Regions from separate parts of the Oscillibacter acetigenes genome, predicted to be linked through region 3. Evidence: predicted binding sites of a transcription regulator. Region 3 holds the regulator's gene; each other region holds the start of a gene.
The links. The regulator Rex, encoded in region 3, represses fermentation and respiration genes when NADH is low (regulators of the CRP and FNR family bind a similar motif). The targets are predictions, from matches to a motif close to ATTGTTAANNNNTTAACAAT.
Positions count from the first base shown of each region.

Region 1 (12,002 bases), on a different contig from region 3:
GATATGGGTGACAAAATACTTGCATTTATTGAGCGATATGGCATTAAAACTAAAGTAGATAGAAGGGTGTTAAGAGAAGTCAAAGACGATTATTTGTTTGCAGCTTTTTTGGTCCATTGTGAAGAAACAGGTCAGGCCGACATTTTGGACTATTTGAACGATTATACCATTGGCCTAGCATTGTCGGAAGTCTTTGCATATTGTGAATCTCCTCAATCTTATACAGCTAAGGACGCATGTGTGTATTTGGATACTGGCTTACTGTTTAAGCTATTTGGTATTGATAGCTCTGACCGTGCTGATAGCTATGAACTATTTGTCAGAAATATCCAAAAACTAGGCATGCATGTCAAGGTATATGATCATACCGTTAGCGAAATGATCGGCATCATCGAAGGTTCAAAGTCGTGGATTAACAATCCCAATTATGATGCAACGCTTTCTTCTGAAGCAACTTATTTCTTTGTACGCAATCAGTGGAGCATAGATGAAATTGATGAGTTCTCTTGTAATGTACGAACTCGCTTAAAAGAAGATTTTAATATCGTTATAGACAATATGCCATATCCCAAAGTGGAAGATATACAGACTCCGACAGAAGCAATTATTAAAGAAATGATTGTCTCGGAATACAAAGAATCGAACCCTGATGTCCAAATTGATGATAAGGATTATAGTATTAACCAAGATGCTAAATCCATTTTCTTTACTCAACATAAAAACAATACAGTTGTTCCGTATCATCTAAATGAGGTCAAAAACATTTTTATCACCGGAAATAGATCATTGGCACGGGTTGGATATAAGATTTCTCTAGAATTTGCTGGATCAAAGGATTTCTTTATACCAACCGTTATGACCGACATTAAATGGGGAACTCTTGTCTGGTTTAATAGCCCGTCTACACTATCTTCGATTAATAGGCCCCGGCTGGTTTCTGCTGCATATGCTGCATTTCGACCTTCTAATGATGTTACAAAAAAATTAAATGATGCGCTAATAAAGTTGGAGAAAAAAGGTGATATTACTCCGGAGCAATGCTATTTCTTGAAAGTTAGCCCTGTTGCTCAAAGAATTCTCGGAAAACTAACGGCAAATGCTTCTGATAAGATTATAGACTCCACACCGCTAGAAATTCTAAAGGAAATTCGTCAGAGTGCATATACGGAAGGAAGCATATCGCGCCAAGAAGAAATTGATAATTTAACAAGGAAAAACGAAACGGCAGAGTTTGAACTTGCAAAAGCTAAACAACAAAGGATTATTTTTGAGTGCCAGCGGAATGTTGAGGTATTAGAGAAAGATAGAACGGACGTAAAGAAAGAGATAGAAGATGTTTCTGAATTTCTGAGTGAACAAGATCAGGTAAAAGATGCAATTGATAAGTCTGTCAACAAACAAATTTTAGGGTTAAAAATAATAATAACAATAGCATCGTTAATAGCAATAGGACTTGCAGTTTACATTGGCACAAATTATTCTGAAGTATTAGGCATTATTACGGCTGTAATTTCAATATTCATAATAATTTTGACGATTTGGAATAAAGACGAAATCAAAATTCTTTCTCTAATATCAAAAGCGAGAAAAGCACTGTTTAACCGCCAAGCGAATTTGCGGCGCTATTCAGCGGAAAAGGTGGAATATGCTGTGCGCCAAAAAGAGAGTGCCGAAGAAAAACTTGCACTCATAGAAGAAAAATTAAGAGCGGCTCGCAGAGAGTTACATCAAGAAAGCGCAAAACTTGATAGATTTTCTGCAGATATTTCAATACTGCAAAGCTAAAAAACCAGGTCCTTTTAAATTGTCTACTATATTAAATTGCCGCAGACTAACAGCCTGCGGCAGTTTAAGCACTTATTCCGTTTCGTCGTCCAGCCCCTCTGCCTTTAGCCAATCCTCAAAGGACTTTCTGGAGATGCGAATCATGTTGCCGATGCGGATTGTCTTGAACGCTCCGGAGTTGGCTAGTTTATAGGCCGAGGCGCGGCCGATACCGAGAATGGCTGCGATGTCATTCACGGTGTATGTTCTGCTTTGGGGCATCCCTTTTTCGTTGGTGCTCATAAAATGATCCTCCCTTGCTAATAGCATTTTCAAACGGCCCCTGGAAGCCCTCTGTCACAAGGGGTTCCTGCTAATACCTTGCTAATACGACATTTGAAAAGCCGTTGTAAGGCAGCATATTTCAGGGGAATTTGTGCAAATTGACCTGCCTCCAGGCAGCACAATTTGCGAAGAAACAACACGGGAAGATATGATATGAACAATTTACGAAATGGTACGCCGTACTCCTAAGCGGTAGGCCACCAGTTAGAGTCTGGTCAGGGGTGCCAAGTCAGCCGCTGTAAGCCAGTTTTCGGCTTACAGCGGCCTTCTTATCCGTTCCACCGCATTCCAGCGGCTGCCAGGTGCCTTTCATAGCGCGGTCCCTGCAAAAACTCCGGCTGATGTGCGATCCGCAAACTGCTGGGGCATCCTCTCAGGCCGCCTCCAGGCGCTTTTATACCCTCGTCCTCCTGCCGTTCTGCTGGATGGCGGCCCTGCGGCACGCCGCTTCCCGGCACAAAAAAAGAGGCGCCCCCGGCTAATGGCCGGGGACGCCTTTTCACATCCAGCGGAGACGGTGCTCTGCCGGAAGATCAATTCAGCACTTCTCGAACACGGTGGCAACGCCCATGCCGCCGCCGATGCACAGAGTAGCCAGGCCCTTCTTGGCCTCGGGCCGCTTCTGCATCTCGTGCAGCAGGGTCACGATGATCCGGGCACCGGACGCGCCGACGGGGTGGCCCAGGGAGATGGCGCCGCCGTTGACGTTGACCTTGCTCATGTCAAAGCCCAGCTCACGGGCCACGGCGATGGACTGGGCGGCGAACGCCTCGTTGGCCTCCACCAGGTCGATATCGTCGATGGTCACGCCGGCCTTGGTCATGGCCTGACGGGAGGCGGGCACGGGGCCGACGCCCATGATCTTGGGATCCACGCCGCCCTGGCCCCAGCCGATCAGCTTGGCCATGGGCTTCAGGCCGTACTTCTCCACAGCCTCACCGGAGGCCAGCACCAGTGCGGCGGCGCCGTCGTTGATGCCGGAGGCGTTGGCGGCAGTCACGCGCTGCTGACCCTTGTCGTCGGTCTCCTGGATGCCGGTGGGCTCAAAGGTGTGGACCACCTGGGGATTGGGGGACTCGGGGCCCACGGGGAAGGCGCCCTTCAGCTTGGAGATGCCCTCGGCGGTCACGCCGGCACGGGGGAACTCGTCCACCTTGAACTCCACGATGTCCTTCTTGACCTTCACGGGCACGGGGACGATCTCAGCCTCGAACTTGCCAGCCTTCTGGGCGGCCTCGGTCTTCTGCTGGGAGGAGGCGGCGAACTCGTCCATCTCCTTGCGGGTGATGCCCCAGATGTCCGCGATGTTCTCAGCGGTGGTGCCCATGTGATAGTTGTTGTAGGCGTCCCACAGGCCGTCCTTGATCATGGTGTCGATCATCTGGGTGTGACCCATCCGGGCGCCGTAGCGGCCGGTGGGAACGGCGTAGGGAGCGGCGCTCATGTTCTCAGTGCCGCCGCAGACAACCACGTCGGCGTCGCCGGCCAGGATGGAGCGGGCGCCCTCGATCATGGACTTCATGCCGGAGCCGCAGACCATGCCCACGGTGTAAGCGGGGACGGAATAGGGGATGCCGGCCTTGATGGAGGCCTGGCGGGCCACGTTCTGGCCCTGGGCGGCGGTCAGGATGCAGCCAAACATGACCTCATCCACCTGCTCGGGCTTCACGCCGGCACGGTTCAGAGCCTCTTTGATGACGATGGCACCCAGATCGACGGCAGGGGTGTTCTTCAGCGCGCCGCCGAAGGAACCAATCGCGGTTCTGCAGCAATTCACAACATAGAGCTCTTTCATGATCTTCCTCCGTTTTTATAAAAATATGGGATTGGCAGCTCCGACGGCTCTTCGTCAGGCGCTGCCGCAGACGCCAATCACAAGTTGAGGGTGGCGGCGAGAGTTTGTCAAAAGAAAAACATGATTGCCAAATTTTTGACAAATGCTCATACACCAACCGCTTGCTGATTTGATTATACTGGGTTTTTCCTGCCCCGTCAATGCAAATTTCTGTGAAATTCGAAAATTTGTTAAAACTTTATCAAAACCTCTGCGAATTTCGTCATTTTGCCAAAATTGGCACAAACACCCATCAGGCAACCTCTCCGCCGGAGGCATCCAGCTCCGCCCGGGCGGCGATGAGCTCGTCGTAAAACCGGCTCACATCCAGGTCCGCATAGGTGCGGGTGGTGGAGATGTCCGCGCTGTCCGCCGCAGCCTGGAGCAGGGCGTCGAAGTAGTCCGGGGCCACGGCCTCCAGGTCCACGTGCTTGCGCAGAATCAGGTAGAAGCCGTCATCCGCCTCCACCACGCCGCTGAACTGGCCCTCCTCCAGGGCCTGGGCCGCCTCCTCGCAGGCGGCGGGCAGCGTGCCGTCCCCCACAGTGAAGGTGTATCCGGACGGATGCTGGTCCCGGTCCGTCTCATCGCTGTAAGTGGCGGCCAGGACAGCAAAGTCATGGGCAGGGTCCGCGCTGCCGTTCAGCTTGGAAAAGGCCTCCTCCGCCCTGGCCCGGCAGGCGGCCACGGCCTCCGCGTCCGCCGGGTCCGCGGCGGCGGTGGAGAGCCAGATGTGGTCCACGGTGAGGTAGCCCTGCTCCTGGGCAAAGGTCTCCAGGTCATGCTCCGCGGGGGCCAGCTCGCTGCCCTCCGTGCAGTAGAGGTCGTACAGGTGCTCGTAGAGATAGTAGTCCCCGGAGATGGCCTCCGCTTCCGCCCGGTCCAGCCCCATGCGGGCCAGCACGGCCAGATAGGCCTCCTCCCCGCCGTACTGGGCCGCCCGGGCCGCCCACTCCCGGTCCATGGCAGTCCGGTCCTCGTCGGTGAGGGTGCAGCCGTAATCCTCCGCCCAGGTCTCCACTGTGGCGTACAGGGCGGCGTTCTGCAGCGCCTGGTCCTTGGCGTAATCCTCCAGGCTCTGGCCGGAGACAGTGTCCCCCCACTGGATCCCCTCCCCGCTGTCGTAGTAGTCGGCAATGTAGTCGCAGGCGTAGGCCAGCCAGTAGAGGTATCGCTGGGCGGACACGTCCCGCCCGTCCACGGACAGCAGCACAGTGTCCGGACGGATGCCGGACGCCTCGCAGAGAAGTCCCCCCTCTGTGTCTCCGCCCCCGCAGGCGGTGAGAGAGATGGCGGCCCCCAGGGCCAGGCAAAAAGCGATGCATCGTTTCATCACGGTTCTCCTTTGTCATTCCTCGCAGATTCCGTGGAAACGCCCCGCACAGGACAGGCGGGGGACGTCCCACCGCCACCATCCTATGCGGGGCATGGCAAAAACATGATGAAACTTACGGGGTCCCGCCCGCGGCCTCCTCCGCGGCCAGCTTCAGGTCCTCCACCAGGTCCCGGGCGGCCTCCAGCACATCCTCCCCGGGCTTGAGCTTCAGGGTGAGGGCAGGGATCTCCCCCGCCGCCAGCGTCAGCCGCTGGCGGTACTTGGCGTGGCCGCACACCGCCACCAGGGCCTGTGGGTGGAACACTCCCAGCTGCAGCCGCAGGAGGCTGCCCTTCTGGGAGATATCGGACACGCCGGCCTTGGCCGCGGCAGAACGCAGCAGGGCCACGTCCAGCAGGGCCAGAACGGACTTGGGCGCCTCGCCGTAGCGGTCCAGCATCTCGTCCAGCAGATCCGAGGCGTCCTCGTCCGTGCGGATGGCGGCGATGCGGCGGTACAGGTCCATCCGCTGTTCCGCCGAGGGGACGTACCGGTCCGGGATATGGGCGTTCACCGTCAGGTCGGCGGCACACTCCGTCTCGATCCGCTTCTCCTCGCCACGCTCCTCCAGGACGGCCTCCTCCAGCAGCTTCAGGTACAGGTCGTAGCCTACGCTCATGAGATACCCAGACTGCTCCGGCCCCAGCAGGTTCCCCGCGCCCCGGATCTCCAGGTCCCGCATGGCGATCTTGAAGCCAGAGCCGAACTCCACATACTCCCGGATGGCCGCCAACCGCTTGGCGGCGGTCTCCTGCAGCACCTTGCCCCGGCGGTAGGTGAGATAGGCGTAGGCCCGCCGGGCGCTGCGGCCGATGCGGCCCCGGATCTGGTGGAGCTGGGCCAGCCCCATCTTGTCCGCGTCCTCGATGATGAGCGTGTTCACGTTGGGGATGTCGATGCCGGTCTCGATGATGGTGGTGCAGACCAGGATGTCCGCCTCCCCGTCCACCATGGCCTGCATGACGGAGGACAGCTCCTGCTCCGTCATCTTCCCGTGGCCGGTGACGATACGGACCTCCGGCCCCAGCATCTTCTGGAGCCGGGCGGCGGTGGCGTCGATGCTCTCCACCCGGTTGTGGAGGTAGTATACCTGGCCGCCCCGGCCCAGCTCCCGGCGGACGGCATCCTCAATGATGGCCCAGTCGTGCTCCAGCACATAGGTCTGCACCGGCTGGCGGTCTGACGGAGGCTCTTCCAGGGTGGACATATCCCGCAGGCCCGAGAGAGCCATGTTCAGTGTCCGGGGGATCGGAGTGGCGGAGAGGGTCAGCACGTCCACCTGGCGGCTCATCTCCTTCAGCCGCTCCTTGTGGGTGACGCCGAACCGCTGTTCCTCGTCGATCACCAGCAGGCCCAGGTCTTTGAACGCCATGTTTTTCTGAAGCAGCTTGTGCGTGCCGATCAGCAGGTCCACGCCGCCGTTTTTGGCGGCCTCCAGGATCCGCTTCTGCTCCCTGGCGGGGGTGAAGCGGGACAGCACCTCGATCTTCACCGGAAAGTCCCGGAACCGGCTGACAGCGGTGGCGTAATGCTGCTGGGCCAGGACGGTGGTAGGCACCAGGATGGCGGCCTGCTTCCCGTCCAGGATGCACTTCATCACGGCCCGGAGTGCCACCTCCGTCTTGCCGTAGCCCACGTCGCCGCATAGCAGCCGGTCCATAGGCCGTGGCTTCTCCATGTCCGCCTTGATCTCCGCGATGCACCGCAGCTGGTCGTCGGTTTCGGTGTAGTCAAAGGACTCCTCAAATTCCCGCTGCCAGGGGGAGTCCGGGGAGAAGGCGAAGCCCGGCCGCTTCTGCCGCTCGGCATACAGCGCGATGAGGCCCCTGGCCAGATCCTTGGCGGCCTTCTTGGCCTTGGTTTTCTGCCGGGTCCACTCGGCGCCCCCTAGCTTATTGAGCTTGGTGCGCTCGGTGTCCTCGCCTCCGCCGATGTACTTGCTCACCAGATCCAGCTGGGTCACGGGGACGTACAGGCAGTCCCCGCCGGCGTAGTCGATCTTGATGTAGTCCTTCTCCACGCCGTCCACCGGCATCCGCTGGATGCCCACGAACCGGCCCACGCCGTGGTGCTCATGGACCACCAGGTCTCCGGGGGACAGGTCGGTGTAGGACTGGAGCTTCTGCCGGTTGGAGTCCTTCTTCACCCGCTGGCGCTTGCGCATGGCCGGGGCCGTCAGCTGGCCCTCTGTCAGCACCGCCAGCTTCAGCGCCGGCCACTCGCTGCCGGCGGACAGGGCCCCCAGGGAGAGGCGCACCTCCCCCGCCGCAGGCATGGCGGCGCCGCTTAGATCCAGGGTGGCCGGGATGCCCTTCTCCTCCAGCAGCCGGTGGAGATTCTTCGCCCGGGTCTCCCCACCGCAGAGCACCAGCACCGCGCTGCCGGAGGAGCGGTAGTGCTCCAGATCCGTGACGGCGGTCTCCAGGCTGCCGCCGTAGGAGCTGAGCTGCTTTGCATTCATGGTCAGGAGGCCCCGGGGCCGCAGGGGGTGCCGGGAGGTGGGCAGAGAGTCCTCCAGGATCACGGGGAAGTCCTCCAGCGCGGCGTACAGTTCCTCGGCGGTGAGGGTCAGATGGGCGTACTCCCCCGCCAGCACCCCGGCGGACAGCAGCGCCTCCACGTCCTGCTTCTGCTGGAGGACCGTGTTCTTCACCCGCTCGTCCACCCGGCCGCTCTCACTGAGGAACACCACCGCGTCCGGAGGCAGGTAGTGGACCCCGGCGGTGACAGTCGGATAGATGGCTGCCAGATACCGGTCCGCCGCCCCCGGGGCCGCGCCGCTGCGCAGCCGCTCCGCGTCCTCCCGCAACGTCTGGACGATGGCCTCCGTCTTCTGCTTTTTCGCCAGCTTCTCCGCCAGGGCGGTCAGCTGGTCCGCAAGACCGGGCAGGCCTCCGGGGGCGCAGTGGGGCAGCACCTCCGCCGCCGGCAGGATCCGGGCGGAGGACACGTTCCGGGTCCGCCGCTGGGTGCCGGGGTCGAAGGCGCCCATGGAGTCGATCTCATCGTCAAAAAACTCGCACCGCACCGGCTGGTCCATCAGGGGAGAGAACACGTCCAGAATGCCGCCCCGCAGGGCGAACTGGCCCACGCCCTCCACCTGCTCGCACCGGGTATACCCGGCGGAGAGCAGTTGCTCCGCCAGCGCGCCCAGCTCTGCCTGCCCCCCCACCTCCAGGGTGATGGCCAGGGACCGCAGGGTCTCCGGCGGCAGGGTCCGGGCCATGAGGCCGTCCGCGGTGGCCACCACCACCGGCGCGTCCCCCTGGGCCAGGGCGTACAGCGCCGCCAGACGGCTCCGCTCCCAGTCCCGAGAACCCACGGCCCCGGGGCGGAACTGCCACTCCCGGCCAAGCAGGGTCACGGGGCGGCGGCCCGTCAGGGTCTCCAGATCAGCGGAGAGGACCTGGACCTCCCGCTCGTCCCCGCAGAGGAACACCGCCGGACGGCCGCAGGCTGCCGCCACCGCCGCGCCCACGCAGGCCCGCTGCACCGGCTGGAGGCCGCTGACCGCCGCGGGACAGCCGCCCTCCTCCACCCGGCGGATCAGCTCCGCCGCCTCGGGGATAGTCTGCAATTGTCTCAGAAACTGTTCCATAGGATGTGGTCCTTGTCAACATGAAAAATTGGGAAGACTCTCTGGGCGCCGGGCCGCTTCCGGGCGCATGGCCCGGTGGGCGTTCTCCGCCCGGCGCCTGTTTGGAGGCAGGGGCTGTAAAGCGGATGGACATGATTCTCCCACCCAGGTCATATCCACCGGCACGATCCGGGAAAATGGATCCGTCCTTAGTGTATTCCCCTTTACCGGGCGCCATGCCCGGCGGCAAAAAGAGGCGCGGCGAGCCGCCCTATTGGACGGCCCTCATTCAATTGAAGTCATTCATGGCCTTCTGACAGCCATGTTCAATGATACATTCCGCCGCGTCGATGGCCCGGCGGAAGCTCTCCACCAACACCTTCCGCTCCGCCTGGGAGGGCACGCCGATGACCCAGTCGATCATGTCGCCCCCTTCGCCCGGCGCGCCGGTGCCGATCTTGATCCGGGGGAAGTCCTGGGTCCCCAGGTGGGCAATGATGTTCTTGATGCCGTTGTGCCCCCCAGCGGAGCCGGTGGGCCGCACCCGCAGCTTCCCCACCGGCAATGACACATCGTCATAGATCACCAGCACGTGGTCGGCAGGGATCTTGTAGAACTGCACTGCCTCCCGCACCGCCTCGCCGGAGAGGTTCATATACGTCTGGGGCTTCATCACCAGGCACTTGGACCCGGCGAAGGGGATGATGTTATAGGCGGATTTGAACTTGACCTTGTTCAGCTTCACCCCCGCCTGCTCCGCCAGCAGGTCCACGGTGAGAAAGCCCATGTTGTGGCGGGTGTGCTCATACTTGGCCCCGGGATTTCCCAGGCCCACCACCAGCCAGTCCACGGCGGCGGATTTGGCGCCTAACAGCATGAAAAAAACTCCTTTGCAACGTCAGCCAAGGCGGGAAAGTTCCCTTCCCCGCCTTGACCAGTCCATTATTGATACGCAGAAATGCCGGAGCTCCGCCGCTTCTCAGCGGAACAGCTTGGAGATGGAGATCTCCTGGTAGATACGCTCGATGGCCTCTGCAAACATGGGGGCCACCTGCAGGTATTTGATCTTGCTGCTCTTTTTGGGATCAATGGCGGGGATGGTGTCCAGCAGGGCCAGCTCGGTGATGACGCTGTCGTTGATCCGGTCAATGGCCGGGCCGGAGAGCACGCCGTGGGAGGCGCAGGCCTGGACGCTCTTGGCGCCGCCCACCTCGATCAGGGCCTTGGCGGCGTTGCACAGGCTGCCGCCGGTGTCCACCATGTCGTCGAAGAGGATGCAGTCCTTGTCCCGCACGTCGCCGATGACGTTCATGACCTCGCAGCTGTTGGCCTTCTGCCGGCGCTTGTCCACGATGGCCAGATTCATGTGCAGCTTCTGGGCAAAGGCCCGGGCCCGGGACACAGAGCCCACGTCGGGAGAGACCACCATCATGTTCTCGCACTCGGAGCCGTACTTCTTGGCGTAGTAGTCCACAAAGATGGGGTTGCCCGCCAGATTGTCCACAGGAATGTCGAAGAAGCCCTGGATCTGGGAGGCGTGCAGGTCCATGGTCAGCACCCGGTCCGCGCCCGCGGCGGTGAGCATGTTGGCCACCAGCTTGGCGGTGATGGGGTCACGGGCCTTGGCCTTGCGGTCCTGCCGGGCATAGCCGTAGTAGGGGATGACCGCGGTGATGCGGCCGGCGGAGGCGCGCTTCAGCGCGTCGATCATGATGAGCAGCTCCATGAGATTGTTGTTCACCGGGGTGCAGGTGGACTGGACCACGAACACGTCGCTGCCGCGGACCGTCTCGTACAGGGAGACGAAGATCTCCCCGTCGGAGAAGGTACCGACCTCCGCCTCGCCCAGTTTGGTTCCCATCAACTTGCAGATCTCCTCCGCCAGCTTCGGATTCGCGTTGCCGGAAAACACCTTGATGTCCTTGCCGTGAGAAATCATTGTTTGAACGCCCTCTTTCTATGTTCTGAATGTTCTTGGTTTCTGTCAGTAGGATCGATCAGCCGAAGGAGCATCAGTGCTCCTGCCCGTACAGCTTCCGCCGCCGTTTGGCCCACCCCTCCTTGTTCTCCTGCTTGGCCCTGGCCACGGCCAGCGCGTCCGCGGGCACATCCTTGGTGATGGTGGCACCCGCCGCGATATAGGAACCCGCGCCCACAGTCACCGGCGCCACCAGATTGGTGTTGCAGCCGATGAAGGCGCCGTCCTCAATGGTGCAGCGGTACTTCTTCACGCCGTCATAGTTGGTGGTGACGGTGCCGCAGCCGAAGTTGACCTTGCGGCCCACGTCGCTGTCCCCCACATAGGTCAGGTGGGAGATTTTGGTGCCGTCACCGATGGCGGAGTTCTTCACCTCCACAAAGTCGCCCACCTTGATGTCGTCCCCGATGGCGCAGCCGGGGCGCACGTAGGCAAAGGGCCCCACGTAGGTGCGGCTGCCGATGGTGCTCTCGTTCACCTGGGAGGCATTGATCTCTGTCTCATCGCCGATGACGCAATCCCGCACCACGGCATTGGGACCGATGGTGCAGCCGCAGCCGACGGCGGTCTCCCCCCGCAGGATGGTGCCTGGCAGGAGCATGGTCCCTCGGCCGATGGTGACCCGGGGGTCGATATACACCGCGTTCGGGTCCAGCACCCGGACGCCGGCGCGGATGTGCCGCCGGACGATCCGCTCCCGGAGCAGGGGCTCCAGCTCGGCCACGGTCTCCAGACTGAAAACCGGCACCCAGCCGGGGATCAGCTCCGCCGCGGAGACGGCATTGGTCATCTTCTCCTGCCAGACCGCCTGGAGCTCGTAGCCGGCGGCGCCGTAGACAAAGCCGGGGCCCGCCTCCTCCATGGGAAGGGCGGCCCGGACAAACACGGCCACCGGGTCCGGCGTGTTCAAAAAGTCCAGCAGCTCGCTGTGCTGCTCAGAGATGGTCACGTCTGCGTCCTCCGGGAAGCAGGCGCGGACCTCCTGGGCAAAGCGGGGGCTGGAGACAGCAAAAAACCGCTGCACGCCGTCGGCCAACAGCTTGTCACTCATCCATTTTAGGATCGGGCAAAATAACACGGCTTCCAGCATCAGCGGTTTGGAGTGCGCCGGGAGGGAGGAGTCCTCTTC
Region 1 covers NZ_JAOQKG010000005.1:181,526-193,527, forward strand. The annotation lists gene OCV80_RS11760 (coiled-coil domain-containing protein) at 1-1,785, shown strand, start outside; gene OCV80_RS11765 (helix-turn-helix domain-containing protein) at 1,858-2,067, opposite strand; gene OCV80_RS11770 (acetyl-CoA C-acetyltransferase) at 2,648-3,904, opposite strand; gene OCV80_RS11775 (peptidylprolyl isomerase) at 4,197-5,276, opposite strand; gene mfd (transcription-repair coupling factor) at 5,392-8,916, opposite strand; gene pth (aminoacyl-tRNA hydrolase) at 9,185-9,772, opposite strand; gene OCV80_RS11790 (ribose-phosphate pyrophosphokinase) at 9,875-10,834, opposite strand; gene OCV80_RS11795 (glucosamine-1-phosphate N-acetyltransferase) at 10,908-12,002, opposite strand, start outside.
Region 1: OCV80_RS11770 (acetyl-CoA C-acetyltransferase) is a predicted target of Rex. The motif match lies at 4,131-4,150, and genes of this name have one in related genera.

Region 2 (12,002 bases), on a different contig from region 3:
GTGGTCCGCATCTAAAATTCGTTCAACTGTTGCGATCTGCGTCATGTTGTCTCGTCTCCTGTATCTGGGGTCTCCCCGGCGGGCGTATCAGGCTCCGCCGGCTGATCGGATGTCTGTTCAGAAATGGTGACACGCACCTGATACGTCCCGCCGGAGACGCCCACGTCGTGCCCCACCACCGTCACCTCCGCGGGGACAGTGTAGGTGCCCACGGCGGAGCCGAAGTCCGCCAGGTCCACCGTCACCAGAATGTTGTCCGAGGTAATGGCCCCCACATCCCCGCTGGTGCCGAAGATGGACACGGCCAGCTGCTCTGTCAGCAGGTCTACGGTCCGGTCCTCCGGCGCGTTCTCCAGAATGAAGTTGGTGGCCGTCACCGTGGTGCGCTGCATATCCTTGAAGGAGATGCGCAGCGTGGCGCGTGTGACGCCGCTGAGATTCTCGCATCCCTCCGGGATGGGAATGGCATAGCTGTAATTGGTGGTGCTGCCCAGCTCCGCCAGATTGAAATCGTCCAGAACGATGCTGTCCATGCTGTTCAGCACATCTGCCGGGCCGGACACCAAGATGGTGGACGGCTCGATCCCCCAGTCCACGTTGTACATGCGGGCGCCGGCGGACTCCACGAAGTTCATGGTCAGCTGCAGCTCCCGGGTGACATATACCGGCAGCGTCACCTGAATGGTCTCCTCTGTGGTCTGGAGGCTCGTGTTCTCCAGCAGCTGGTCGTTTGCGTCATAGAACTGGATGGGCAGCTCTCCCGTGACCGTGGAGGTGGCGTCCTCTCCCAGATCCAGGGTCACCTTGGCATAGCTGACGGCATCCACATCCTCCTGATCGCCCCGGACCTCGATCTCCGTGGGGCTGACCTGCAGCTCTCCGGCGGAGTAACCCTCTGCCACATTGCCGGAGATCTCGCACCGGACATCCACCGTCTTGTGGTACAGCTCCGCCACGTTGATGGTGATGACGGAGGGCGTCCGGTCGCTCACCGTAATATTCTGCCGGAAATACTCTTCCGTATAGCCGTAAATCACCGAGGTCACCGTCTGCACCCCTGTCCGGCTCACATTGGAGAGATCCACTGTCACCCGGATATAGTCTTTGTCCAGCAGAGCCAGGTCAAACGCGGTCCCTTCCATCTCCAAATCCACGGTGCTGACGGTATCCTCGTCCAGCAGCATGAAGCCCCGCTCTGTAAGGACCGTCTCCCCAGTGTAGGTGATGGGCACATCCCGGAACCACTTGGTATGCATCACCGCACCGCCGTTGTTTCCGAAGTTGTCCACGAAGATCCACACCACGATGGCCGCCAGGATGCACAGGGCGAGATACACCGCCTTCTGCTTGGGATTACTTTTCATGGTTGTCGCCTCCCGTGCTTCCGGCCCGCAGCAGATTCATCAGGCTGAACTTGGGCTTGTCCTCCCCGGCCTCCTGCGGAAGCAACTCGTTCCGCAGGATATTGGCCAGCGTCTCCGGCTTGAGGTGCCGCTTGAGCATTCCCCCGATGGCCACGGAGATGGACCCGGTCTCCTCGGAGACGATGACCACCACGGCGTCGGCGTTCTCGCTCATGCCGATACCGGCCCGGTGGCGCATCCCCAGCTCCCGGGAGAGGTTCACGTTCTTGCTGAGAGGCAGCATGCATCCGGCGCCAAGCACCCGCCCGTTCCGGACGATGACGGCGCCGTCATGCATGGGGGCCTTTACAAAGAAGATGTTTTTCAGTAATTCGCTGGAGACCGCCGCATCCAGCACCGTGCCGCTGCGGACCATGTCGTCCAGCAGGTTTTCCCGCTCGAACACGATCAGGGCGCCGGTGCGGGACTGGGACATCTCGGTGCAGGCCAGCACCGTCTGGTCGATGGCCTGTTCCACGGCGGTGCCGGCCTCCGCCCGGGAGAAGAAGGCGATGAAGCGGCGGCTGCCCACCTCCTCCAGGATGCGTCGGATCTCGGGCTGGAAGAGGACGATCAGCGCCACCACGCCCCACCTCACCAGCTGGTTCATGATAAAGTTGATGCTGTTCATATTCAGGACCATGGACAGCATCAGCGCCGCCAGAAACACCAGCACGCCCTTGAGCAGGCTGGCGGCCCGGGTGCTCTGAATCAGCGTCAGAGCCTTGTAAAACACAAACACCATAATCGCTATATCCAAAATGTCCGTGACCTTCAGCATCATCAGATACCGGCCGATGATCCCGGGCAGTGTGGAGAGCGTGACAAATTCCATTGGACGTCATCATCCCTTTCAGGCCATGAATATCTAGATTATATAAAATCTGCCTGTAGAATGCAAGGCAAACCAAGCTAAAATTCACGGTCTGTTCAGAAAGTCACCTCAGGATCTCCCCCATAGCCACTAGGAAACGGGATACTTCCTCCCGCGTGTTCCAGTGGGAAAAACTCAGCCGGACGGTGCCGGTGTCCAGCGTCCCGGCGGTGCGGTGGGCCAGGGGCGCGCAGTGAAGGCCCGCCCGCACGGCGATGCCCCGGTCTGCCAGGGCCGCGCCCAATGCCTCTGCGTCCATGCGCTCCGGGACAATGGAAAGCACCCCCGCCTGGGCCGCCAGGTCTGGCAGGGCAAACACCTGCAGTCCAGGGAGCCGCCTCAGGCCCTCCGCCGCCTGGAAGGTCAGCTGCCGCTCTCCGGCGCAGATGGCCTCCGGCCCCAGCTGGCGGACGAATCGGACCCCCGCCAGCAGCCCTGCGATGCCGGGCATATTGTGGGTGCCCGCCTCCAGCCGATCCGGCAGGAAGTCCGGCATCTCCTGCTGGATAGAGATGCTGCCGGTGCCGCCCTCCAGCAGTGTGCGGACGGGGACGTCCTTCCCGCACAGCAGCACGCCGGTCCCCTGGGGGCCGTACAGGCCCTTGTGGCCCGGCATGGCGATGAAGGCCGCCCCCAGGGCCGTCATGTCCAGGGTCAGCATCCCGGCGGACTGGGACGCGTCGATGATGAAGGGTACCTCCCGCTCCCGGCAGATAGCGGCGATAGCCTCCACCGGCTGGACGAAACCGAATACGTTGGACACGTGGTTGCAGATCACCGCGTCCGTGCCGGGCACGATCAGGCGGTCAAAGGCCGCCGTCACCGCTGCAGGCTGAAACAGGGGCGCCGCCGCCACGGACACCTGGGCTCCCAGGGCCGCCAGGGGCCGGGTGACAGCGTTGTGCTCATATCCGGAGATCACGGCTTTCCCGCCGGGAGGCACCAGGCTCTTGATGGCAATGTTCAGGCCGTGGGTGGCGTTCATGGTGAAGGCCACCTGCTCCGGGTTCTCCAGATGGTACAGCTCCGCCAGCTCTGTCCGGCAGTCGAAGGCAGCCTCCGCCGCACGCATGGCGGCGGGGTATCCGCCGCGGCCGGGAGAGCTCATGGTGGCCATGGCGTCCCGCATGGCGTCCGCCACAGTCCGGGGCTTCTGGAAGGTGGTGGCCGCGCTGTCAAAATAGATCACGGTCTCACCTCCCGGAACGTCCCCCGCTGGGTCAAGAATATCTGAACAGGGTCCAAAGATTCCCTGTGAAGGGCCGTCAGGGCAGCCGTCAGGTCGGAGTCCGCGATCTGCACGGCGTAGGCGCAGCCCCGGTCCGTCAGGTCCCGGGGGGCCCGGAAGATCCGGCTTCGGATCCCCGACCGGGCCAGCGCCCGCTGCATCCGCTGGGCATAGGTCACCGAGCGGGCGATAATCAAATAGTGCTCCACAGACACTCCTCCTCTCTACCCATTCTATGGTCGGGAGGCGCGGACGTGCGAAAAGGACGCGCCCGAGGCACGTCCTTTTTTTCAAGGGAGCCGTTCCAGCAGCGCCACCGCATGGGCCGCCATGCCGGAGCCGTCCCCGGTAAAGCCCAGATGCTCCTCTGTGGTGGCCTTCACATTCACCCGGTCCGCATCCGTCCCAAGAGCTGCGGAGAGGTTCGCCTCCATCTCCGGGCGGTAGGGGCCCACCTTGGGGGCCTGGGCGATGAGGGTGGCGTCGATGTTCACCACGGCCCATCCTCTCTCCTGCAGCAGCGCTGCCACCTGCCGCAGCAGCTCCAGGCTGGAAATACCGGCGTAGCGGGGATCGCTGTCCGGGAACAGCTTGCCGATGTCCCCCAGCTTGGCGGCGCCGCAGAGGGCGTCCATTACCGCGTGGGTCAGCACGTCCGCGTCGGAGTGGCCCAGCAGCCCACGGTCCCAGGGGATCTCCACGCCCCCCAGCACCAGCCGCCGCCTCTCCGTCAGCCGGTGGACGTCATATCCATGTCCGATCCGCAGATTCGTCATATCCGATCCTCCCTGGCCTGCAGAATAGCCTCCGCCAAAATCAGGTCTACCGGAGTGGTGATCTTCAGGTTTTCCTCGTCCCCCTCCACCAGATAGACCCGCTTGCCCAGCCGCTCCACGGCGGAGCAGTCATCCGTTATGGGGATGCCCCCCTCAACAGCCGCCTGAAGCGCGGCTTTCAGCAGCGCGCTCTCGAAGATCTGGGGTGTCTGCACAGCCCGCAGGGCCGCCCGGTCCAGCGTCTCCGCCACCGTGCCGTCGTCCCGGACGGCTTTGATGGTGTCCTTCACCGCCACCGCCGGGGCCGCCGCCCCGCAGCGGGCGGCCTGCTCCGCCACATCGTCGATGAGCTCCGGCGTCACCAAGGGGCGGGCGCCGTCCTGCACCGCCAGCAGCTCCATGCCCTCCCCGGCCTCCAGTGCTGCCAGAAGCACCGAGTGGGCCCGGCTCTCCCCACCCCGGATCACCTTGGTGCATTTGGTGATGCCGTAGGTCCTGCACAGCTGGGAGATCTCCAGAAAGTCCTCCTCCCGGGCGGCTACCACGATCTCGTCGATCCGCCGGGCCATCTGCAGGGCCGTCAGTGTCCGGGCCAGTACAGGAATGCCGTCCAGGGGCTGCAGCAGCTTGTTCACCCCGCCCATGCGGGAAGAACTGCCTGCCGCCGCCACCAGCGCGGCGCAGCAAGGGCGCTGGGCATCCCGGAATTTTTTGAAAAATGCCATGATCCGACCTCCCTGGAAATTTCTCCTGAAACAGCAGAATGTTCGCGGACATGGTCCGCGAACACGTTATCTCTGGATCTCCGGTGTCTGGAGCATGGCCTGCTCCACACGCCGCTCCACCTCTTCATAGCCGCTGTCCTCTGCCAGCACCAGCTCCGACAGCAGGATCTGGCGGGCCGTATGAAGCATCTTCCGCTCCCCATTGGAGAGGCCCCGCTTCCGTTCCCGGAACATCAGCCCCTTAATCACACGTGCCACCTCGTACAGATCCCCGCTCTTCATCCGCAGCAGATTTTCCCGGTACCGCTTGTTCCAGTTGCTGCTCTCCTCCACCGCCAAAGACGGGATAGCGGCAATCAGGGCTTCCGCCTCCGGCCGCTGGATGACCGAGCGGACTCCAATCGTCTGGCTGTTGGCGGTGGGGATCTTCAACAGCAGTCCACCCACCGGCATTTTGAACACATAGTAGTCCTGTGTACTCCCCGCGACCTTTTCCTGAACGATGGCGTCGATCACGCCGGCCCCATGCATTGGATGAACGACCAGATCCCCAACGCTGAACATGGTAAACTCCTTCCCATTTCCGCCGGGCGGTGACTGGAACCCGCTCTCTCTATTTCCACTTTTCTGTTTTCATAAATTTCATTATACCGGCTTTTCAGCAGCTTTACAAGCTTATTTTGAAATTTTTTTACTATCTTTTCCAGTGCCTTACACTTTCCGCAGAGAATCATCCACCCGCGGCAAGGGCATCAGCTCCTCCAGACACAGGTCCCCCCTGTACAAAAGAGCCGGACGGCAGATATGCCGCCCGGCTCCGGAGGATTTTGTTATCTCTTGTTGGAACGGCGCCAGATGTGCATCTTCTCCGCCTCGGCGATCAGCTCCTCGCGGAACTGAGGATGGGCGATGGCAATCAGGCCCTCGGCCCGCTCCCAAGTGGACTTGCCCTTGGCGTTGAACTTGCCGTACTCCGTCACTACATAGTGGAGGTTGGTGCGGGTGGCGGTGACCACGGACCCCTCCAGCAGCGTGGGCCGGATACGGGACTTCAGCTGGCCGCTTTTTTTGTCCATGTAGGAGGAGGAGCAGCAGATGAAGCTCTTGCCACCCTTGGACAGGTACGCGCCCATGACGAAGTCCTGCTGGCCGCCGGCACCGGAGATATGGTGAATTCCAGAGGACTCAGAGGACACCTGGCCGTACAGGTCGATATCCACGGCGCCGTTGATGGAGATGAAGTTGTCGATCTGAGACACCCGGGCAATGTCGTTCACATAGCTGACGGGAGCAGCCATGCACTCAGGGTTGTTGTCGATGAAGTCATACAGCTTCTGTGTGCCCGCCGCGAAGGCATAGGTCTGCCGGCCCCGGTCAAAGGGCTTGCGCAGGCCCGTGATGCGACCGGCTATGGACATGTCCACGAAGGCGTCCACGTACATCTCGGTGTGCACGCCCAAATCCTTCAAGTCGCTCTCGGCGATCATCTTGCCGATGGCGTTGGGCATAGAGCCGATGCCCAACTGCAGGCAGGCACCGTCACAGATCTCCGGCACCACCAGTTTGGCCACCGCCATGTCCACCTCACTGGCGGCTCCGCCGCCGCCCAGTTCATCCAAAGCAGGGTTCTCTCCCTCCACGATCATGTCCACGTCGTCGATGTGGATGCAGTTCTCAAACCCGCCCAAGCACACGGGCATGTTCTTGTTGACCTCCACGATGACGGTCTTGGCGCACTCGCACACAGCCTTCAGGTGGGAGCCGCCGGGACCGAAATTGAACCAGCCGTGCTCGTCCATGGGGGCCACCTGGAACATGGCCACGTCCAGGCTCTTGATGCAGTTGCGGTAATACCCCGGCAGCTCAGAATACCGCAGGGGGATGTAATAGGAGAAGCCCTCGCTCACGGCCTTGCGCTCGATGCCGCCCATGTGCCAGGAGTTCCAGCAGAAATGCTCCGCCGCATTGGGCACATCGAAAATGGCGGGCTTGTGGGTCAGGATACCGCCCCGGATCTTCACGTCGGTCAGCTCGCCCATCCGCCGGGCCAGCGCCTTATCCAAGGCATCCGCCGAGCAGACGCTCCAGCCGTAATCCACCCAGTCGCCGGACTTGACGGCCTTGACCGCCTCGTCGGCCGTTGTCAGCTTCTGTTTGTACACTTCCTGGTAGCTCATGTTGATCTTCCTCCTGTAATTCCCGTTTGTTGTATGATGTCATCGGTGTTGTCTTACATTGATTGTCAAGAGTATAACATACCAGCCCTTGAAAAGCAATCCATACCGTGAAAAAAATCACAAAATTTTCAAAAAAAGGCAGGCCCCTCACCGGAGCCTGTCTTTTTTAGGTCTGGAAATCCGTGCGGATTACTCCTCCACAGGAGCTTCTTCCTCCTCAGCCGCGGGAGTCAGCAGGGCGCGGATGGACAGGGAGATCTTCTGCTTCTCCTCGTCGATGGCCGTGATCTTGGCGTCCACAATCTGGCCCTCGGAGAGGACATCCTCAGGCTTGTCGATGCGCCGGTCAGCAATCTGGGAGATATGGATCAGGCCGTCCACGCCGGGCACGACCTCGGCAAAGGCGCCGAAGGTCATCAGCTTGACGATGCGGACAGAGGCCACGTCGCCCACCTGGTACTTGTCCATGAACACCTGCCAGGGATCGATGCTGTGATCCTTCACGCCCAGGGAGATCTTCTTCTTCTCGGGATCGAAGGAGATGACGTACACGTCCATGGTATCGCCCACCTTGCAGACCTCGGCGGGGGTCTTGATCCGGCTCCAGCTGAGCTCGGAGATATGTACCATGCCGTCCACGCCGCCGATGTCCACGAACACGCCGTAGCTGGTCATGGACTTGACGGTGCCGGTGTAGTGCTTGCCCACTTCGATGTTGGCCCACACCTCCGCCTGGGCGGCCTTCCGGGCCTCCTCAGTGACGGAGCGGATGGAGCCCACCACGCGCCGGCGGGCGCGGTTGACCTCGGTGATCCGCAGCTGGACCTTCTGCTTCACCATGGCAGACAGATCGGCGCCGCGGGGCTGACCGCTCTGAGAGGCGGGGACGAATACCCGCACACCCTTGACGGACACCACGATGCCGCCCTTGTTCTCCTCGGTGACAGTGCCCTCCAGAACGGTCTTCTCCTCCACGGCCTGCTCGATGTTCTCCCAGACCTTGGCAGCGTCCAGACGCTTCTTGGACAGCTCTGCGTAGCCCTCCACGTCGTTGACGCGGACCACATAGGTCTCGATCTGGTCGCCCACGTGGATGATGTCCTCCGCCTTGACATTGGGGTCATCGCTCAGCTCACTGAGCTTGATGTAGGCCGCCTGCTTGGCGCCCACGTCCACCTGCACTTCGGTGGGGGTGATGGCGGTAACGATGCCGGTGACCCGGTCACCGTTATTTAAAGTTTTAAAAGACTGATTCAGTAATTCCTCGAAGGACTCCTCTTTGCCCTCGGCCGCCTTGATTTCTTCGCTCATCGTTGCATATACCTCCTTAATGATGCCCGCAGGCGTGGAGGCACCAGCCGTAAGGCCCGCAACAGTACAACCATTGAAAAAATCCGGCGAGAGCTCGTCCGCGCGTTCAATCTGGACCACGCGGGGGCATCTCCTCAGGCAAATTTCCGTCAGATGTTTGGTGTTGGCGCTTTTACGGTCTCCCACCACGACCATCACGTCTGCTTTGCCGGCGATTTCTGCCGCCTCAGACTGACGTTCATGCGTAGCATTACATATTGTATCAAAGATTTTTACGTTTGTACACTGTTTTTTTATGATTTTCCAAGAAGTTTCAAAAAGTTTTCGGATGCAGGTGGTCTGCGCTACTACGGTAACAGGGATTTCCCGACTTTTCTCATCCCCGTCCAGCCAGGCCTCCACGGCCTCCGGCCCGTCGAACACCAGGGGCTGGCGGCACCAGCTGGCCACCCCCATCACCTCCGGGTGCAGGGGTTCGCCGATGATCACCGGACGGCGGCCCTCCGCCTCCGCCTGGGCCACTAGGCGCTGGATGCGGATCACATTGGGACAGGTGGCATTGACGCACCGGACGCCCCGGGCCTCCAGATCGTCCAGCACGGATTTCAATTCTCCATGGGATCGGATCACCACCGTGTCCCCCGCCGCCAGGCCAGCCGGGTCCTCGGTCTTCCGGACACCCCGGCGGGCCAGATCCTCCACCACGTGGGAGTTGTGGATCAGGTCTCCCAGCATCCAGCATCCGCCGGTCTCCTCCCCGGTCTTTGCCGCCAACTCCACCGCCCGCTTCACGCCGTAGCAGAATCCGGCGCTCTTGGCCAAAAGGACCTTCATCGCGCCTCCTTCCCCAGGGCGTAGGAGCGGCGGAGCACCTCGTCGGCGATGGCCTGGACCTCCTCCGGTGAAGGCCGACGGCTGGTGGCCTCCGGCCGGTATGCCTGGCCGAAGATGATGCGGGTCCGGCGAAAGAGGCGTTTGTTCCCCTCCACGTACACCGGCACGAACTGCGCCCCGGAACGGATGCCGATGACGGCCACACCACCCTTGGCGGGCAGAGCCCCCTCGTGTTCCACCCGGGTTCCCTCCGGGAATATCAGCAGGTTGTCCCCGCTCTTGATAGCCTTCAGGGCGGTTTTCACCGCCTCGATGTCCCCCTCGCCCCGGTCAACAGGGAAGGCGCCCAGCTTCCGCAGTACCCAGTCAAAGACCTTGTTGCAGAACAGCTCCTTCTTGGCCATGATGTGGAGCCGGTAGTTCACCGGAACCTTCAGCGCCACCAGCACCGGGTCCCAGTTGCTGTTGTGGTTGGGACACAGCAGGGCGCCGTGCTCCGGCAGGTTCTCCCGCCCGATGATGGTGACCGGGTGAAGAATCCCCGCCACCAAGTTTACCAGATAGTAGATGCATACGAAAAATCCATTCAACGGCCTCTTTTCGCTCATAGTCCCGTCCTCTCCCGGATAATGTGCAGCAGCGCGTCTTCGCTCTGGACAAAATCCAGAGCCGTGGTGTCCAGCAGCACCGCGTCCTCCGCCTGACGCAGGGGTGCGGCGTCACGGTGGGTATCGTTCCAGTCCCGTTCCTGAATGGCACGGAGGATAGCCGCATAAGGCTCCGGCGTCCCCCGCTCCTCCAGCTCCAGCATCCGGCGGCGGGCCCGCTCCTCCGCGGAAGCGGTGAGAAACACCTTCACCTCCGCATCCGGCAGCACCACCGTGCCGATATCCCGGCCGTCCATCACCACGCTGTTCTCCCGGGCCAGCTGGCGCTGCATCTCCAGCAGGTACGCCCGAACCTCCGGATAGGCGGATACCAGAGAGGCGTAGCGGGACACCTCCGGCAGGCGGATCTCCGCCGTCACATCCATTCCATTCAGCTCCATGTGCTGCAGGCCGTCCGTCCCATAGGTCAGGCAAATCTCCAGGTCCGGCAGCACCGCCACCACGGCGGAGCGGTCCCGGGGATCGATCCCCTTCCGCCACACGGCATAGCCGATGGTGCGGTAGATGGCACCTGTGTCCACGTATAAAAAGTTCAGTCTGGCGGCCACGCTCCTGGCCAGGGTGCTCTTCCCCGCGCCGGAGGGCCCGTCGATGGCCACGCGAATGTTCTCACTCATGCGTTCTCTTCCCCTTGTCTCAGCGCCTCCGCCGCAGCCTGTCCCGCCGCCCGGCCTGTGGCCCAGGCGATCTGCAGGTTGAATCCGCCGGTATAGGCGTCCACATCCATGATTTCTCCCGAAAAGTATAATCCCTTTACAAGTTTTGATTCCATTGTCTTTGGGTCAATTTCACTGATCTTTATGCCGCCGGAAGTGACGATGGCGTCCGTTACCGGGCAGGGTCCGGCAATCTCCACAGAAAAATGCTTGAGGCCCTGGACCAGTTCCCGCCTCTGCTCTCGCGTCAGGTCATGGACCTTTTGATGGGGCGGGATGCCCGACCGCTCCACTGCCACCGGAATCAGCTTCTGGGGCAGCAGATCGTCCAGCGCGTTGCAGAAGTCGTGGTTGGCGTACTTCTCAAAGTCCCGCAGCAGCCGCTTGTCCAGGGCCTGCTCATCCAGGGCGGGCTTCAAGTCAATCTCCAGCCGGTAGGTCTTTTTGCCGAAGTGCCGCATGTGGGCGGAGGCCGACAGCACCAGGGGCCCGCTGACACCGAAGTGGGTGAACAGCATCTCCCCGAAGTCCGTGTAGATCTTCTTCCGGTCCTCAAACACCGCCAGCCCCACATTCCGCAGGCTCAGGCCCTGGAGCTCCCGGCCCAGGCCGTAATCCCGCAGCGGCACCAAAGAGCCCTGAAGGTCCGTCACCGTATGCCCCGCTTCCCGGGCCATTCGGTGCCCCTCTCCTGTGGAGCCGGTGGCGGGGTAACTGACGCCGCCGGTGGCAAGGACTACCGCCCCGGCAGGGTATGTCCCCCGCTCTCCCCGGACACCTGTGACGGCGCCGGAGGTGATCTCCAGCTCCGTCGCCCGGTCCCGGGCCAGAGAGACCTTCAGCGCCTTCAGCCGCCGCTCCAAAGCGGCGCTGACGTCAAAGGCCCGGTCACTGACGGGAAACACCCGATTCCCCCGCTCGGTCTTCAGCGGCACGCCGATGGACGCAAAGAACGCCATGGTGTCCCGGCCGTCGAACCGGGAAAAGGCGCTGTACAAAAACTTGCCGTTCCGGGGCACGTTGGCCAGCAAGGTCTGTACATCGGCGTTGTTGGTGACGTTGCACCGGCCCTTGCCGGTGATGTTCAGCTTCTTTCCCAGCCGCTCATTGGGCTCCAGCAGCGTCACCCGTGCGCCCCGCTCCGCCGCGGAGACAGCGGCCATCATCCCGGCGGCTCCCCCGCCGATCACTACCAGCCCCTTACTCATCGTCCATCTTCCCGAACACGCCGTAGGCGTTCCAGATGTCCTCCAGCTCCGCAAAGGTGCGGGACACGTCCGACCGCATCCGGGAGCCCACGGCGATCAGCAGCGCGTTGATGAGGGACAGAGGCGCCACCATGGAGTCCAC
Region 2 covers NZ_JAOQKG010000003.1:64,931-76,932, reverse strand. The annotation lists gene OCV80_RS07065 (SoxR reducing system RseC family protein) at 1-45, opposite strand, end outside; gene OCV80_RS07060 (CdaR family protein) at 42-1,364, opposite strand; gene cdaA (diadenylate cyclase CdaA) at 1,354-2,238, opposite strand; gene OCV80_RS07050 (aminotransferase class V-fold PLP-dependent enzyme) at 2,342-3,466, opposite strand; gene OCV80_RS07045 (DUF3343 domain-containing protein) at 3,463-3,714, opposite strand; gene ispF (2-C-methyl-D-erythritol 2,4-cyclodiphosphate synthase) at 3,796-4,281, opposite strand; gene ispD (2-C-methyl-D-erythritol 4-phosphate cytidylyltransferase) at 4,278-5,006, opposite strand; gene OCV80_RS07030 (CarD family transcriptional regulator) at 5,073-5,570, opposite strand; gene OCV80_RS07025 (butyryl-CoA:acetate CoA-transferase) at 5,837-7,183, opposite strand; gene OCV80_RS07020 (bifunctional 4-hydroxy-3-methylbut-2-enyl diphosphate reductase/30S ribosomal protein S1) at 7,373-9,328, opposite strand; gene OCV80_RS07015 (lysophospholipid acyltransferase family protein) at 9,325-9,936, opposite strand; gene cmk ((d)CMP kinase) at 9,933-10,613, opposite strand; gene OCV80_RS07005 (BaiN/RdsA family NAD(P)/FAD-dependent oxidoreductase) at 10,610-11,860, opposite strand; gene OCV80_RS07000 (MurR/RpiR family transcriptional regulator) at 11,853-12,002, opposite strand, start outside.
Region 2: OCV80_RS07025 (butyryl-CoA:acetate CoA-transferase) is a predicted target of Rex. The motif match lies at 7,245-7,264, and genes of this name have one in related genera.

Region 3 (4,745 bases):
GGGAGGCATCGTTTTGCAATATCATCAAGTGGTCAAAGGAAGATTTCTACGGCGGCCCAACCGTTTTATCGCTCATGTGGAGACAGAAGACGGGCTGCAGATCTGCCATGTAAAAAACACCGGACGCTGCCGGGAGTTGCTGGTGCCGGGAGCAGCGGTCTATCTGGAAAAGGCCGCAAATTCTGCGAGAAAGACAGCGTATGACCTTATCGCCGTGGAGAAAGGGGCCTTGCTGATCAATATGGATGCGCAGGCCCCAAATCGTGTTTTTCAGGAGTGGGCCGCCCAAGGACATTTCCTGCCAGATCTAAAGTCCATTCAACCGGAATATCATTATGGAGAGTCCCGTCTGGACTTTGCGCTGACAACAGAAGCCGGGCTGCACCTGGTGGAAGTCAAGGGTGTTACCCTGGAGGAAAACGGTGTTGTCCGATTTCCGGACGCGCCGACAGAACGGGGCGTGAAGCATATTCACGAGTTACAGCGGGCTGTCCGGGAGGGAATGGGCGCTACCCTGTTTTTTGTGATCCAGATGCACGGCGTGGATCGCTTCTCTCCCAACGACGCCACCCATCCGGCCTTCGGTGCGGCCCTTCGGGAGGCAGCTGCCTGGGGTGTCCAAGTGTACGCCTATGACTGCCTGGTGACGCCGGACAGTTTAACTATCCACCAGCCGGTGCCGGTGGTATTATAAGGGAGCGGCAATATGGGATTTTTGGAATTGCTGTTGATCGGCGTGGGGCTCTCGATGGACGCCTTTGCTGTAGCGGTGTGCCAGGGACTCTGTATGCCAAAACTGAATCTGCGCTATGCGGCTGTGATTGCGCTGTTTTTTGGCGGATTTCAGGCGCTGATGCCCTATGCCGGCTGGCTGCTGGGCGCCCAATTTGCCGGGTACATCCAACATCTGGACCACTGGCTGGCTTTTTTTCTGCTGGCATTCATCGGCGGTAAGATGGTGTGGGAGTCTTTGAAAGGGGAGGCGGAGGAGACGGCCTGTGCGGTGAGTGTGACGCTGGATTATAAGCAGCTGCTGCTGATGGCGGTGGCTACCAGCATCGACGCATTGGCTGTTGGGGTCACGTTTGCATTTTTGAACGTGGACATCCTGCCTGCTGTGACGGTCATCGGCTGCACGACTTTTGTGATCTCCCTGGCGGGTGTGGTGATCGGGACCTTTTTCGGCGCCCGCCTCCAGTGCTGGGCGGAGATCGCCGGCGGTGTGATCCTGATCCTTCTGGGTGGAAAGATTCTTCTGGAGCACCTGGGGATCCTGTAAGCGCCTATAAAAAACAGCGAAGTGGAAAACGCCCCGGGCCATTTGGCCCGGGGCGCTGGTTATCTTATGAAATCTCAGCAGCAGGGATTGGGATTGCAGCCGCAGTTGTTGTTGCAGCCACAGCCGCAGCCGTTGCCGCCCCAGCTGCCGTTGCCGCAGCAGCACCAAATGATGATCAGCAGAATGATGATCCAGCAGCAGTTGCCGCCGCCAAAGCCGTTATTGCACATACCGGAACCTCCTATGAAATCGTAGACCGACCGAACCGGTCTCAATCCATAGTATGCCGGACCGGCAAAGGGGTTCCGGTTTTATTTCCGGCCGCTGGTGACGAGTGCGTCGGCCGCCTGTTTCTCCCGCACGGTGAAGACGCCCTTGTCCATCAGCGTGTCTCCCAGTGTCTGCCTGCTGCCGGACACCGCGGCATCCAGCGCGTAGTAGGAGACGTATGCGAGATCCGCACGGAGGAACGTGCCGCCCTGCAGGGCGGCCAGCTCGCCCTCCGTGATGACGCCATTGGTCAAGGCATTGGTCAGTGTGCCGGAGAGGTCCTTGTTGTCCGCGGAGCTGTATCCCAGTGCCCGGAGGATGAACTCCATGTATTGGCTGGCTGTCACCGTCTGGCTGGGCCGGAAGGTGGTGGCGGAGTATCCGTTGGTGTAGCCCTTGCTGTATGCGTAGCCCACGTATTTCTCGCTCTGGGTCCCGGAGGTGATGTCCGTGAAGGGAGTGGAGCCGGTGTAGGCCAGCGCATCATTCTCCTCGCCCAGGACGCGGATGAACATGATGAGGGCTTGCAGGCGGGTAGGGGCGACCTCCAGGTCATATCCATCTCCGTAGCCGGTGAAGCTGCCTTGAAACAGGTGCATGGTCTTGAGCGCGACAGCAATGGCGTTGTAGTCCGTGTTGGTGGAGTAGCTGAAGGCGTAGGGGCCCTGATAATCCACAACCGCCGTCTTGGAGGTGACGGTAAACACGGCGGTGGTTTCCTCAGCCACCAGATACCGGTGGCTGGCTGTAAGGGCACTGCCACTGGTAACGATGGTCCCTGTGGTGACATCCACCACAGCGCCGGAGTTGAACGTGACCTGCATACCGCCCGCCAGCAACAGGACGCCCGTGCCGGTGGAGCCGGTCAGGGCGTCGCCTGCCTTCAGACGGGTCTCCATCCACGTGGCGGCCCCGCCGTCGGAAGGAGCCGCGTCTCCGTTCAGCAGCGCCTGGTCAGAGGCATCCAGTTTTTCCTCCACCCGCTGGTCTACCGCATCGGTGAAAGTGCCGGTGAGATAGGAGAGGGAGGCCAGCGGATCGGAGGCCCCGCCGGCCGCGGCCAAGGCGTACACAACGGTGACGGTAAGTAAGAGGCAGACGGTGATGAGGGCAGTCTTGGTCTTCCTTGTCATAGATGATTCCCTTCCACGCTGGAGCGTCAGCGGTTGGCGATGCGGTAACTGAGGGTCAGGAGGCTGTCTGCGAAGTGAATGTTCTCAAACTGCACATCCGGGAGCTGACTGCTGAGCTCAATGTTGGTAAAGTTCCAAAAGCCCTTGACGCCCAGATTGATGAGGTGGCTGGCGGTGTCCTGGGCCACGGACTGGGGAATGGTCAGCACCACCACGTCCACCGGGTGGTCCTGTAGGAAGTGATCTAGCTCGGACATGGCGTATACCGGCACATTATTCACCACAGTCCCGATCACGGCGGGGGAGACATCAAAGGCTGCGTCCACCGTAAACCCACTCTGGGAGAATGGGAAGTTCTGCAGCAGTGCGTGGCCCAGATTGCCAACGCCGATCATGATGAGGTGGTGGTTGTTGTCCACGCCCAGGATATGACCGATCTCGGCCCGCAGTTCTTCTACATTGTAGCCGTAGCCCTGCTGGCCGAACTCACCGAAACAGCTGAAATCCTGGCGGATCTGAGAGGCGGTGATGTTCATCTCCTGCCCCAGGGAGTGTGAGGAGATGCGCACGACGCCGCGGTTGCAGAGGTCTGTGAGCTGGCGGTAATATCTGGGCAGACGCCGTATCACGGCGTCGGAGATGTTTTCCTTTCGCATATAAGTCACTCCTTGCTATTTGTTAAATCATTCTCAATTAAGTTTAGACCAAAATCAGGGACTTGTCAATTTTTTTAACAATCTTTTTAAGAAAAATTTTTTCAAGAAAAGCTTTACAAAGCGGAAAAATGTTGGTATACTAAATAAGCTGTTTGAAGAAGATGTTGATGTATGCGCCTGTAGCGCAGTTGGATAGCGCGTCAGACTCCGACATTTCAGGCTCGTTCAGTTGAGAGATGGCGCAAAGCGTTGGGAGTCTTTGGTTTTAACGGGCAGAGAGAAAAAATTCTGTTTCCGTTGACTACTATTTGACTACCAATTTTGAAAATCCCGTGTTATAATAGAACATAGTTTAGGTATGCGCCCGTGGCGCAGTTGGATAGCGCGTCAGACTCCGACTCTGAAGGCCGCTGGTTCGAATCCAGTCGGGCGTACCACGTGCAAAGAGGCACTCGAATTTCGAGTGCCTCTTTGCTTTTATCAATCAGAGGTGATGAACTATGGAGAAACCCATCATCGGGGTAACGCCCCTGTGGGACGAGGAAAAGAAGTCCTACTGGATGCTGCCGGGGTATCTGGAAGGAGTGAAGGAAGCCGGTGCCATCCCCGTCATCCTGCCGCTGACAACCAATGGGGCGGATATTGCCCAGCTCGCGGATCTCTGCGATGGTTTTCTCTTTACTGGTGGGCAGGATGTCGATCCCCAGCTGTACGGGGAGGCCATGGAGCCCTTCTGCGGCGAGCTGTGCCCTGCCCGGGACGCTCTGGAGCAGGAGTTACTCCGACAGGCTTTGGAGCGGGACAAGCCCATCCTGGGCATCTGCCGGGGTATTCAGTTCCTAAATGCAGCCTTGGGCGGAACCCTTTATCAGGACCTGCCCACGGAGCACCCGTCAGAGATCGGGCATTCCATGAAGCCGCCCTACGACCGGATGGCCCACACGGTGCATATATGGCCGATGACGCCTCTGGCCTCTCTGCTGGGAAAGACGGAACTGGAGGTGAACAGCTGTCACCACCAGGCGATCAGGAGTTTAGCCCCCAGTCTCGTAGAAATGGCCCGCAGCACAGATGACCTCATCGAGGCGATGTATCTGCCCGGCAAGACCTTTGTCTGGGGCGTCCAGTGGCATCCGGAGATGTCCCTGCAGGAAGAGTCCAGCAGGAAAATTTTTGAGGCGTTTGTCGGGGCTGTCCAACAAAAATGAGCTGCCATCGAAGAATTACCCCCCGTCCAAAGGACGGGGGATTTCTTTCTGTTGCCGCTTTCACTCAGCCAGAGGAAACCTCCGCGGCTCCGCCACACACTGGTACAGCACAGCGTCGCAGTTCCGGTAAATGATATACTTCAGCCGGTTGCTCGGGGGTCCATTCCGCCGGAAGGTCACGATGGCCTCGTTCTGTTGC
Region 3 covers NZ_JAOQKG010000008.1:186,889-191,633, reverse strand. The annotation lists gene sfsA (DNA/RNA nuclease SfsA) at 14-694, shown strand; gene OCV80_RS15980 (manganese efflux pump MntP) at 707-1,279, shown strand; gene OCV80_RS15975 (hypothetical protein) at 1,354-1,509, opposite strand; gene OCV80_RS15970 (S-layer homology domain-containing protein) at 1,591-2,682, opposite strand; gene OCV80_RS15965 (redox-sensing transcriptional repressor Rex) at 2,709-3,338, opposite strand; tRNA gene OCV80_RS15960 (tRNA-Arg) at 3,699-3,775, shown strand; gene OCV80_RS15955 (gamma-glutamyl-gamma-aminobutyrate hydrolase family protein) at 3,839-4,546, shown strand.